3 regions of the Pantoea sp. BRR-3P genome follow, and region 2 is predicted to be linked to each of the others. Evidence: predicted binding sites of a transcription regulator. Region 2 holds the regulator's gene; each other region holds the start of a gene.
What was found. The regulator LexA, encoded in region 2, represses DNA repair genes until DNA is damaged. The targets are predictions, from matches to a motif close to TNCTGTATGTACATACAGNA.
Positions count from the first base shown of each region.

Region 1 (4,426 bases), 1.1 Mb from region 2:
AAAACTCCGGTGCCAAAATCAACGCCAGGAATCCGGCAAAGAGCGTAACGCCGGTACTGTAATGACCAAAATTTAATTCGCCAAGATAGGAGAAGCCGAAATAGACCGCCACGACCGCTATCGCCAGAGAAGCGAAAAACTCCAGCACGGCGGAAGAGAGGAAAGCCAGGCGCAACACTTCCATGGTGCGCTGGCGGAAATCTGTAGTGCTATTGGCGATTGCCTGTTCTTCGGCGGCGGCACGATGGAACAGGCGCAGCGTTTCACGACCCCGCAAACGATCGTAGAAATCGCCGCTAAGCCTTGCCAGGGCCAGGAAGTTACGACGATTCGCATCCGCTGCCCCCATACCGACCATTGCCATAAACAGCGGAATGAGCGGTGCGGTCACGAGTAGAATCAGCCCGGCTGCCCAATTGATTGGGAATAGGGCAATCAAAATGGCCAGCGGAATAAAGACAGCGAGTGACATTTGCGGCAAATAGCGCGCGTAATATTCCTGCATCTCTTCGATTTGTTCGAGCAGCAGTGTAGCCCAGCTACCAGCGGGCTTGCCCTGTATCCAGGCAGGACCTAATGCACTGAGCCGATCCAGCACCTGCTGACGTAGCGCACGACGAATCGCGACGCCAGCACGATGCCCTGCCATTTCGCGTGCATAGTGCAAACCTGCTCGTAGAACAAAGCACAGCAGTAATAGCAGGAAATCGTTGAGAAGCGTTGCGCGAGGCTGTTGCGCCACAATCAGATTTTGTAAAAGCGACGCCAGTAGCCAGGCTTGCGCGATAATCACTAATGCGCCAGCAAAACCCAACAGTGAAGCCACGCGTAAGCTGCGCGCACCATGATGCCGTTGCTGACGAAGCCAGCGGAGAAGTTCTTGTTGCCGTGATTTGTTCATGCGATGCCGTTTGGTAACTCAAAAGAGATGTGAATCCCGGATGAAAACCCAGCAATGTCGGGCGCCTGAACTGTAGCATGCAGGTAACAAAAAAGGCGACCAAAACTGGCCGCCTCGTAGCGATTATGATCAGGTTATTAACAACTTACTTATCGTTTTTAACCAAGCCATCGAGGAAACGTTCGGCATCCAGTGCTGCCATACAACCGGTGCCAGCGGAAGTGATCGCCTGACGATAGATATGGTCCATAACATCACCGGCAGCGAACACCCCAGGAATACTGGTTTGCGTGGCATTGCCGTGCAAGCCGGACTGCACTTTGATATAGCCATTTTCTAAATCCAGCTGACCATCAAAAATCGCAGTATTTGGGCTGTGGCCGATGGCGACAAAGAGTCCCGCGACGTCGAGGGACTCTGATGCCTCGCCTTGCGTCGACAGCAGTTTTACCCCCGTTACGCCCATTTGATCGCCAACCACTTCGTCGAGTGTACGGTTGGTGTGCAAAACGATATTGCCACTGCGTACTTTTTCCATCAGACGATCGATGAGAATTTTTTCGGCGCGGAAGCTATCGCGCCGGTGAATCAGATGTACTTCAGCAGCGATATTTGCCAGATAGAGGGCTTCCTCAACCGCGGTGTTACCCCCGCCTATCACGGCAACTTTCTGATTGCGATAGAAGAAACCATCGCAGGTGGCGCAGGCTGAGACGCCTTTACCTTTGAAGGCCTCTTCAGACGGTAAGCCGAGATAGCGTGCTGATGCGCCTGTCGCAATGATCAACGCGTCCGCTGTGTATTCTCCGCTATCTCCCACCAGACGGAACGGGCGGTTCTGTAGATCAACGGTATGAATATGGTCAAAAATGATCTCGGTGTTGAACTTTTCGGCATGCTCTTGCATGCGTTCCATCAGCGCTGGCCCCGTCAGGTCGTTGGGATCGCCCGGCCAGTTTTCTACGTCGGTAGTGGTGGTGAGCTGGCCGCCTTTTTCCAGTCCGGTAATTAAAACCGGGTTCAGATTAGCGCGCGCTGCATAAACCGCAGCGGTATAACCGGCAGGACCGGAGCCCAGAATGAGCAGCTTACTGTGTTTGGCCGTACTCATACGTTCCTCAATATTTTTGACAACATAGTTTTTGATTGTAGGGAAATTAACGCTGCAAAAAAAGGTTTCAGCAATTTTGTTAACAATCACTGCAAATGGCGTAGACGATGAGCGGAGATTCTGCACGCGCGTTGCGCTAAAAGGGGGCAATGCTCGGCAATTAGTGGTGCAGCAGCATAAAAATTCTCATTTAAAAACAGCAACCCAGATCTCTATCTGGCATCTTGTACTGAATTTGGATGTTTTACTTTGACAATCGCCTGCGCTTTTGCGAAAACATTGGGAGAAGCAGAGAATATTTAGCGATTCGAAACAGAATTTCCTTTCTGTTTTGGGCTTTTTAGCCGAATAAACTCAGCCTGACATTGGTAATGACGCATGGTGTGGACAGACAACATGCGTCATACGGATGGATGCATCACTGCACAGGCTTAATGTCTTCACTTCAGTAAGGCCCTGAACAATGAGCGTTTTCAGGGTGTGGCAGGTAAAGGGAAGGAATTAAGAGAGACAATAATAATGGTAGACAATAAGAAACGCCCCGGAAAAGATTTAGATCGTATCGACAGAAATATTCTGAATGAGCTGCAGAAAGACGGTCGTATTTCCAATGTCGAGCTATCGAAACGGGTTGGATTATCGCCGACACCTTGTCTTGAGCGCGTGCGTCGCCTGGAGCGTCAGGGCTTCATTCTGGGTTACACCGCTCAGCTCAACCCACATTATCTGGACGCTTCACTGCTGGTATTCGTTGAGATTACTCTGAATCGTGGCGCGCCTGATGTGTTTGAACAATTTAACGCCGCAGTGCAAAAACTTGAGGAAACTCAAGAGTGTCACCTGGTTTCAGGTGACTTTGACTACCTGCTGAAAACGCGCGTACCTGATATGTCCGCCTATCGTAAGCTGCTGGGCGAAACCTTGCTACGCCTGCCGGGCGTAAACGACACCCGTACCTACGTGGTGATGGAAGAGGTCAAACAGAGCAATCGTCTGGTGATCAAAACCCGGTAGTGCAGGGCAGGTGCAAAGCTTGCAGGATTTCGGTACACTCCTGTGAATTCATACAGGACCAGCGTCGGGCATGCCCGACGTTGTTGCCTTCTTAATTTACAGGCACCTGGAGAGTTCTCTTGAGCCAGGAATATACAGAAGATAAAGATGTTTCGTTACAACCGCTGAGCAGTGGACGTCGTCTACTGGAAGCGTTGCTCATTCTTGTGGCCTTGTTCGCCATCTATTTGATGGTGTCGCTGGTTAGTTTTAACCCTTCAGATCCAAGCTGGTCACAAACCGCATGGCACGAGCCCATCCATAATCTGGGTGGCAGCGTCGGCGCATGGCTGGCAGATACGCTGTTATTCATTTTCGGCGTGATGGCCTACGCCATTCCTCCGGTCATTATTGGTCTTTGTTGGATCACTTTCCGTCAGCGTGACCGCCAGGATTACATCGACTACTTTGCCGTTGGTCTGCGCCTGATTGGTGTGCTGGCATTAGTCGTGACGACTTGCGGTCTTGCTGCGCTGAACGTCGATGACATCTGGTATTTTGCCTCAGGCGGCGTTATTGGCAGCCTGGTAAGCAATGCCATGGCACCTTGGTTTAGTTCAGCGGGCGGCACGCTGACGCTGCTGTGTGTATGGGCGGCAGGCATCACGCTGTATACCGGTTGGTCCTGGCTGACTATCGCTGAAAGAATCGGCGGTGTCGTGATGGGCGTTCTGACGTTTGCCAGTAATCGCTCACGACATGAAGAACCGTGGCAGGAAGAGGAGTATGACGACGAGGAGCAGTCTGATGATGTGCCGGTTTCATTGCCTGCAGCTCAGTTTGAAAGCGCAGACGATGATGTATTGTTGGCGAAACCCCGCAAAATTAGCGAACCCGTTACAGAAGCTTTAGGTGATGATCCGCTGCTGGCCAAAGCCAGTGCCGCAACTGCCGCTGCAATTGCTGTCACCACGCAAGCCGCACAACAAGCGCCAGCAGCCGCGCAGCCAGGGAACAGCGCGTCCGTAGAACCTGCGCCTGTACCACGTTCTGTTGAACCCGTGCCAGCGTCGACTTTTGCTCCCGAGCCCGTTACTGCGACACCGGAACCGGTCGTGCAATCCTCGACACCGCGTTATCGCTTCGAAGTGCCAAATGAACCGGTGCCTTCACCCTTTTCACCTGCAGAGGATGACGAAGGCCCAAGCATGGGAAACTGGCAGGATGCAGCCCCGTCTTCAGCGCCATTAAATACCGCCGCTGCCGCATCATTGGCCGCGGGGGCGATAAAAACGGCGTCATCAACTTCGGCCTACTCGCCAGCATTTGATATCGTGCCCGAGCGTGATTACAACCCGCAAGTGAAGCAGGGCATTGGCCCAGAATTGCCGCGTCCGAACAAAGTCAAATTACCAACGCGT
Region 1 covers NZ_CP155066.1:2,595,418-2,599,843, reverse strand. Annotated here, with positions in the region: gene cydD (cysteine/glutathione ABC transporter permease/ATP-binding protein CydD) at 1-901, opposite strand, end outside; gene trxB (thioredoxin-disulfide reductase) at 1,047-2,012, opposite strand; gene lrp (leucine-responsive transcriptional regulator Lrp) at 2,532-3,026, shown strand; gene AAGR08_RS12070 (DNA translocase FtsK 4TM domain-containing protein) at 3,146-4,426, shown strand, end outside.
Region 1: the regulator LexA is predicted to act here: its motif matches at 3,065-3,084, upstream of AAGR08_RS12070 (DNA translocase FtsK 4TM domain-containing protein).

Region 2 (4,426 bases):
AATCGACTGCGATCTTTCGCGCCTACCGCTTCACCCGAGCAGGCTTCAACCGCATAAGCAAAGCCATCTAGCGCGTAGGCGGTAAAAGTGAGGAACATCAGCAATACGGCATTAACCGCCACCACATCAGGACCAATGCGCGCCCCCAGAATGGTCAGGGATGCAAAGCAGATTTGAAGCATTAATGAGCGCAGCATGATGTCGCGATTAAGACGGAACAACCGCGCGGCATCGCCACGCCAGCTGCTTTTTAGTAGAGCGAAATGAATACCGCGCAGTTTGAGTACGCGCGCCACCATCCACAAACCTACTCCCAGCGTGACATATTCAGCCAGCGCCGTTGCCGCCGCTGCACCGGCCACTCCCCAATGCAGCTGAAGGACAAATAAAAGGTCGAGCAGGATATTCACCAGATTCCCGACGATAAGCAATACCATCGGCGCACGCGCATACTGCACGCCTAACAGCCAACCAAGAATAACCAGATTAGCCAAGGTGGCGGGCGCGCTAAGCCAGCGAATCTCAATGAAAATTTTGGCCTGCTGCTGCACTTCTGGGCTGCCGCCCATTAATGCGGCTGCCAAACTGCTTACCGGCGTTCGCAGCACCATAAATAGCAAACCAAAAACCAAAGCAATCAACAGCGGTTGGGTCAGGGCGCGTGCCAGCGCCGTTTTGTCATTGGCACCAAACGCCTGCGCGGTAAGGCCAGTGGTACTCATGCGCAGAAACAGCAAGAGCATAAAGAGAAAACTGGTTGCCGTGGTACCCACGGCGACGCCCCCAAGATAAATCGGGCTATCGAGATGACCAATAACGGCAGTATCCACCACGCCCAACAATGGAACGGTGATGTTAGAGAGGATCATCGGCAGCGCCAGCCGCCAAAGCGCTTTATCTGAAGGGGAAAACAGCTGCATCAGCCCATTCCGTTATTTGCGGTAACCAGCGTGATTGCGCCCGACAGTGCCGCAGAAAATGTCAAAAAGAAGAAACTAGCAGACTGCGGCCAGCGCAGCATACGCCGCCGCAGTAGGAGGGAATCAGGAACGAATCAGAGCCATTCGCCGTTACGCACGATCCCAACGGCCAGGCCTTCAACGGTCAGTGATTGCTCGCGGGTATCTACCACAATCGGTTGGAAATCGTTATTTTCCGGCAGAAGATGGACAATCGCGCCCTGCTTTTTCCAGCGTTTGACCGTGACTTCGTCATCAATGCGCGCTACGACCACCTGTCCGTTACGCACTTCCTGCGTTTTATGCACCGCCAGCAAGTCACCATCCATAATACCGATGTCTTTCATCGACATACCGCTCACACGCAGCAGGAAATCCGCGCTGGGTTTGAACAGGTTTGCATCCACCTGATAGTGCGCTTCAATATGCTCCTGTGCCAGCAGCGGCTCGCCCGCAGCGACACGGCCAATTAATGGCAAGCCTTCGCTCGGCTCTTCTTCCATTAATAAGCGAATCCCGCGCGATGCGCCGGAAACAATTTCAATTACGCCTTTACGCGCCAGCGCTTTCAGATGCTCTTCAGCAGCATTGGGCGAGCGAAATCCCAGTTGCGCAGCAATTTCCGCACGCGTTGGCGGCATGCCCGTCTGGTTAATATGGTCGCGAATCAGGTCATAGACCTGTTGCTGCCGTGCAGTTAACGCTTTCATCCCGCCCCCTGGTTGTTTATACAGTCGCTGTGAGTATATACAGGTATTGGCGAAATGAAAACCGTAACAGAGGGAAAAATCAGCGGTTTGATGAATCTGGAATGGCTATCTCAAATGCGTCCAGAGCAGCACGATCCAAACAAAAAGAGCCAGTAAGATAGTCAGCAATACCGCAGCCGAGCCCATATCTTTGGCGCGCCCTGATAAGGGATGTTGCTCCTGGCCAATGCGGTCAACGACGGATTCAATGGCACTATTAAGGATTTCGACAATGACAATCAGTACCACGGAGCCAATCATCAGCACGCGGGAAATGGCGTCTACATCCAGCCAACAGGCCACGATAATCGCCACCAGCGCGGCTATCGCTTCCTGGCGGAATGCCGCCTCGTGCTGCCATGCGGCACGCAGCCCCTGCCAGGAATAACCGGCTGCTTTCACTATTCTTACAATACCGGTGACGTTATTTGCCATGTTTATGGAACCCTTGATCTATTTTGACGTCAATGTGTGGGCAGTATGAGGTGGCAGAGCCACAGATCTTCGCTGCACTTTCTGGTATGCTTGCCGCGCTTTGCTAACAAGAGGCTTTAAGTTGTCTATGTCAGGTTGGCGTAAACTCTATTACAAATTATTGAATTTACCACTCTCTATTTTGGTAAAAAGTAAGGTCATTCCGACCGATCCTATCTCTGAACACGGAATCGATCCGACACGTCCAGTGATGTATGTTTTGCCTTATGATTCAAAGGCTGACTTGCTCACACTTCGTGCACAATGTCTGAAACACGATTTGCCCGATCCGCTGGCTCCGCTAGAGATCGATGGCACCTTGCTGCCGCGCCACGTGTTTATTCACGATGGCCCACGCGTTATTCCCTATTTCGTGGCCAATCCCGAATCGGTAAAGCTGTTCCACGATTATCTGGATTTACACCGCAGCAACCCGCAGCTCGATGTACAAATGTTGCCGGTCGCGGTGATGTTTGGCCGCGCGCCGGGACGTGAAACATCAGGTGAATCCACACCCCATCTGCGCGTTCTGAATGGCGTACAGAAATTCTTCGCCATTTTGTGGCACGGTCGCGATAGCTTTGTCCGCTTCTCGCAAACCGTTTCGTTACGTCAGATGGCGACCGAACACGGCACTGATAAGTCGATTGCACAGAAGCTGGCGCGTGTCGCGCGCATTCATTTTGCTCGCCAGCGTCTGGCCGCGGTGGGTCCACGTCTGCCTGCACGCCAGGATCTCTTCAACAAGCTATTGCAATCCAAGGCGATTGAAAAAGCGGTAGAAGATGAGGCGCGCAGCAAAAAGATCTCACATGAGAAAGCCCAGCAGAACGCCGTCGAAATGATGGAAGAAGTGGCGGCAAACTTCTCCTACGAAGCGATTAAAGTGACTGACCGCGTGATGGGCTGGCTGTGGAGCCGGCTGTATCAAGGCATCAACGTTCACGGTGGCGAGCGCGTACGTCAGCTGGCGCAGGATGGACATGAGATTGTTTATGTGCCCTGCCACCGCAGCCATATGGACTATTTGTTGCTTTCCTACGTGCTATATCATCAAGGCCTGGTGCCGCCGCACATTGCTGCAGGTATCAACCTGAACTTTTGGCCTGCGGGCCCGATTTTCCGTCGTCTTGGCGCGTTCTTTATTCGTCGTACCTTCAAGGGCAATAAACTTTATTCCACCGTGTTCCGTGAATATCTCGGCGAGCTGTTTAGCCGTGGTTACTCGGTGGAATATTTTGTGGAAGGCGGGCGCTCGCGTACCGGTAGATTGTTGGATCCGAAAACCGGCACGCTATCAATGACGCTGCAAGCCATGCTGCGCGGCGGCAGCCGTCCCATCACTTTCGTGCCAATTTATATTGGTTATGAGCACGTGATGGAAGTGGGCACTTACGCGAAAGAACTGCGTGGCGCGGCCAAAGAGAAAGAGAGTTTCCTGCAGATGGTGCGCGGCTTACGTAAGCTGCGCAATCTTGGTCAGGGCTACGTCAACTTTGGCGAACCGCTGCCCTTGATGAACTATCTGAACAAAAACGTGCCGGAATGGCGTGATGCGATCGATCCTATCGAACCCCAACGTCCAGCCTGGATGACGCCAGCCGTAAATGACATTGCGGCGAAGCTGATGGTGCGCATCAACGAAGCCGGTGCCGCGAATGCCATGAACCTGTGCGTCACCGCGCTACTGGCCTCACGTCAGCGTTCACTCACTCGCGAACAGTTGATTGAGCAGCTGGAGTGCTACACCCAACTGCTGCGTAACGTGCCCTATTCGCCGGAAGCAACCGTGCCGGATATGAGCGCCGAAGCACTGCTTGATCACGCCATGGGCATGAACAAGTTCGAGACTGAGCAAGACAACATTGGCGACATCATCATTCTGCCGCGCGAGCAGGCGGTGCTGATGACTTACTACCGTAACAATATCCATCATATGCTGGTGATGCCATCGTTGATCGCCGCCATCGTGCAGCAGCATCGTGAAATCAGCGAAGCAGAGTTGCTGCGCCAGGTTAGCCTGGTGTATCCAATGCTGAAGAGCGAGTTGTTCCTGCGTTGGGATAATGCTGAGCTGCCCGCCCTGCTGAATGCACTGTGCGTAGAAATGGCGCGTCAGGGGCTGATTACACTGCAGGATGGCCAGCTCAAAATGAGCCCGGCACGTCATCGTTCATTGCAGCTGCTGGCAGCGGGTATTCGTGAAACGTTGCAGCGCTTTGCAATTACCTTCGCCATTCTCAG
Region 2 covers NZ_CP155066.1:3,692,131-3,696,556, forward strand. Annotated here, with positions in the region: gene dinF (MATE family efflux transporter DinF) at 1-920, opposite strand, end outside; gene lexA (transcriptional repressor LexA) at 1,055-1,669, opposite strand; gene AAGR08_RS17120 (diacylglycerol kinase) at 1,775-2,143, opposite strand; gene plsB (glycerol-3-phosphate 1-O-acyltransferase PlsB) at 2,271-4,426, shown strand, end outside.

Region 3 (4,426 bases), 940 kb from region 2:
CAGACCGTATTCGCGGTTAAGCCGTCGGATAAGATTGCCCATCTCCTCTTCCAGCCACGGCGACATGCCTTCCGTTGGTTCATCGAGAATCACCAGCTTGGGTTGCAGCACCAATGCGCGCGCCAGGGCCAAATGCTGCTGTTGCTCCATCGGCAGTTCGCCGCTGCGCTGGTGGCGCATCGAATAGAGCGCCGGAAACAGATCAAAGACCATTTCCGGAATCGCACGGCTGCGATCGTCCTGCGCTGCCATTAGGGCAATCAGCAGGTTATCTTCCACGCTCATCTGCGAGAAAATGTGCCGCCCCTGCGGGACATAACCAATCCCGGTGCGGGCACGCATCTCGGCCGGTTGCAGCAGTAAATCCTCCGGCGGCGAGCCATCTTCTTGCCAGGTCATCGAGCCGCTGTTGATCGGCAAGCGGCCCATAATGCAATTAACCAACGTGGTTTTACCCATGCCTGGGCTGCCTAACACGCCGGTACAGGTACCCGGCGGCAGATCGAGATCCACATCCCACAGGATGTGATTTTGACCGTAAAACTGATTCACCGAACGTAAACTCAGCATCTGACATACTCCTTCCAGATTATTAGCCTGAATGCTCCCGCTCTGTGTCGTCTGGCATACAGTCGTGCACGATTGATGGACACCGCTGTCGTCGGCAAAAGCCGAGGAGGACGCGTTACTCCCTGGCTTTAAACACTGCAATTCCCAGGCCAGGTTGGAAATAGAAACCGAGCAGCGCCTAAAAACGGCAAAATCAAGGTTTAAAAGTTGAGAAATGCTTAACAATTCCATGCGGTGACAAACCGGCTGCACTTCGACAGTGCTGATGGCTTAACGTTTCTGGTGCATATGATCGTTCGTAAGGCAATAACTTAGGAAAAAGTGGTATTAAAAAGGCGCGTTTCCCCTTCACAATGGGGGAGCAGAGAGGAGAAAAAGGGAGTTAAGGCTATCCGACAGGTGAGAAAAAAAAGACGAAAAAAATTTTTTTTGCCCTGAAGACGACCTGCAAGAAAATTATACACAGCTGATGGGCTTTGGGCTGGATTCACTTATCCACCATTACTGTGGATAACCTTGTGCATTAGCGACTGAAAACCGGGCGCAAGCGAGTAAATTCGCGGCCTTCATACATTATGATGAGAATCTGGGCTTTTAGGTGTAATTCAATTAAAACAGCAGGTTAGTTAAAATCAAGCATGCGATTTATCTGCCTTGTCATCGGACTGCAATTTAATGACACTCTCTTGACAAATGTTAAAAGCATCCTCGCTCTGGGGATAACATTGCGCAACAAGCATTTGCCTCATGCCGCTTAAAATGCACGGAAGAAATTTCCCTGCAGGAACGATTATCGTGCAACGGTACTGTGATTATGTCCAGTATTTTTTTCTGGCAAATTCGCCACAGCAGAGTAGAATTAGCAGCCTGCCCGCCGTCTTCATCTGCTGGAACCGCTAAAACATGAGCAAAGCCTTTAAACTCAACTCCGCTTTCAAGCCTTCAGGCGACCAACCTGAGGCCATTCGCCGCCTGGAAGAGGGGCTGGAGGATGGACTCGCCCATCAAACGCTGTTGGGCGTAACCGGTTCAGGTAAAACGTTTACCGTTGCCAATGTGATTGCGGATCTCAATCGCCCGACGATGGTTTTGGCACCGAACAAAACATTGGCGGCGCAGCTGTACGGCGAGATGAAAGAGTTCTTCCCGGACAATGCGGTGGAGTTTTTCGTCTCTTACTACGATTACTATCAGCCTGAAGCCTATGTTCCCAGCTCCGACACTTTTATCGAAAAAGATGCCTCGGTGAACGAGCACATTGAACAGATGCGTCTCTCGGCGACCAAAGCGCTGCTGGAGCGTCGTGATGTGATCGTAGTGGCGTCGGTTTCCGCTATTTACGGTCTGGGCGATCCCGATCTCTATTTGAAAATGATGCTGCACTTAACGCGCGGCATGATTATCGACCAGCGCAGCATTCTGCGTCGTCTGGCAGAGCTGCAATATACCCGTAACGATCAGGCTTTCCAGCGCGGCACCTTCCGCGTGCGTGGGGAAGTGATCGATGTGTTCCCGGCCGAATCAGACGACATTGCGCTGCGTATTGAGCTGTTTGATGAAGAAGTTGAGCGGCTGTCGCTGTTTGATCCGCTTACCGGGCAGATTGACTCGGTGATCCCGCGTTTTACCGTTTATCCTAAAACGCACTATGTCACGCCGCGCGAGCGTATTCTGCAGGCGATGGAAGATATCAAAGTTGAACTGGTGGACCGCCGCAAGGTGCTGCTGGAGAACAATAAGCTGCTGGAAGAGCAGCGTATTTCTCAGCGTACCCAGTTCGACCTCGAAATGATGAACGAGCTGGGCTACTGCTCCGGTATTGAAAACTACTCACGCTATCTGTCCGGTCGCGGACCGGGCGAGCCGCCGCCAACCTTATTTGATTATCTGCCGGCTGACGGTTTGCTGGTGGTTGACGAATCGCACGTGACGATCCCGCAAATTGGCGGTATGTACCGCGGTGACCGCGCGCGTAAAGAGACGCTGGTGGAGTATGGCTTCCGCTTACCGTCGGCGCTGGATAACCGCCCGATGAAGTTTGAAGAGTTTGAGGCGTCCGCGCCGCAAACCATTTATGTGTCGGCCACGCCCGGCAATTACGAGCTGGAAAAATCAGGCAGCGAAGTGATCGATCAGCTGGTGCGTCCAACCGGCCTGCTTGATCCGATCCTCGAAGTGCGACCGGTCGCGACCCAGGTCGACGATTTGTTGTCGGAAATCCGCAAGCGTGTCGAGATTAATGAGCGCGTGCTGGTTACCGTTTTGACCAAGCGTATGGCAGAAGATCTCACCGAATACCTTGTGGAACACGGTGAGAAGGTGCGCTATCTGCATTCGGATATCGATACCGTAGAACGTATGGAAATCATCCGCGATTTACGCCTTGGCGAGTTTGATGTGTTGGTGGGCATCAACTTGCTGCGTGAAGGCTTGGATATGCCGGAAGTGTCGCTGGTGGCGATTCTCGATGCCGACAAAGAAGGTTTCCTGCGCTCTGAGCGTTCACTGATTCAAACCATTGGTCGCGCCGCGCGTAATATCAATGGGCGCGCGATTCTCTACGCCGATAAAATCACGCCATCAATGGAACGCGCGATGGGTGAAACGGAACGTCGTCGCGAGAAGCAGCAAAAATATAACGAAGAGAATGGCATTGTGCCGCAGGGGCTCAATAAGAAGATCACCGATATTCTTGAGCTGGGCAAAAACGTGGTTAAAACGCGCGGTAAAGGTAAAACCGCATCGCGCACTGCGGCAGAGGCGGAAGCCAACTATATGGCGCTTACGCCACAGGCGATGCAAAAGAAAATTCACGAGCTGGAAGGGCAGATGCAGCAGCACGCGCAGAATCTGGAGTTTGAAGAGGCTGCCAGCGTGCGCGATCAGTTGCATCAATTGCGCGAGCTGTTTATTGCGGCTTCGTGATCGTGGTATCCAGGTCGCCATGAATGACGACCCTACAGGAATTCAGCGTGGTTTTCGTAGGGTGCGCATTCATGCGCACCTGGAAATTAAACGGCCTGAATCGCGTGTTCTAGCGCAATGCGCAGCAGTTGGCGGTCGTGACGGTATTTAATATCGGCGGCTTCCAGCGGTTCGCGAATAATTAAACGATCTTCCACTCCGCTAATATCTGCGGCTGGACTTACCACCACCGCATCAATCACCCGTTTGCCAATGGCTTTCTCCATGATAGCCAGTTTGTCAGCAACATTCAGGCTGGCCGCTGCTGGACTCAGTTCACGACCAAGATTGCCAATAAATACCATGGTAGCGGGCGTACGGCGCAGCGCGCGCGCCATATCTTCCATCAGCAATATTGGCATCAGGCTGGTGTAAAAACTGCCGGGGCCAATCAGAATCAAATCCGCTTCGCCTATCGCCTCGATCGCTTCGCGCGTGGGCAGCACGTTCGGGTGCAGCATCAACTCCTCGGGGGGCTGCTTCATCTCATCAATAGCGGTTTCCCCGTATACCATGTTGCCTTCGCCATCCTGTGCCACCAGATCAACAGGCTGTTCTGACATCGGAATGAGAAACGCATCCACTTTAAGCAAATTACGGATAATGTTGATGGCTTCCAGCGGACGTACGCTCAGGTGATCAAGCGCTTTCAGCATCAGGTTGCCAAGGTTATGCCCGGCCAGCTCGCCATTGCCGCTAAAGCGGTACTCAAACATCGCGGTGGCGACGCTCGGTTCAGTGATCAGCTGATTGATACAGTTACGCATATCGCCCCAGGCAATGCCGCCTTCCGAGCGGCGAATGCGGCCGGTGGATCCGCCGTTATCGGTGGTGGTGACAATACCGGTTAAGCGCGAGCCCAACGGTGCCAGCGCTGACATCACGCGTCCAA
Region 3 covers NZ_CP155066.1:2,755,682-2,760,107, reverse strand. Annotated here, with positions in the region: gene AAGR08_RS12815 (ATP-binding cassette domain-containing protein) at 1-570, opposite strand, end outside; gene uvrB (excinuclease ABC subunit UvrB) at 1,474-3,495, shown strand; gene yvcK (uridine diphosphate-N-acetylglucosamine-binding protein YvcK) at 3,582-4,426, opposite strand, start outside.
Region 3: the regulator LexA is predicted to act here: its motif matches at 1,375-1,394, upstream of uvrB (excinuclease ABC subunit UvrB).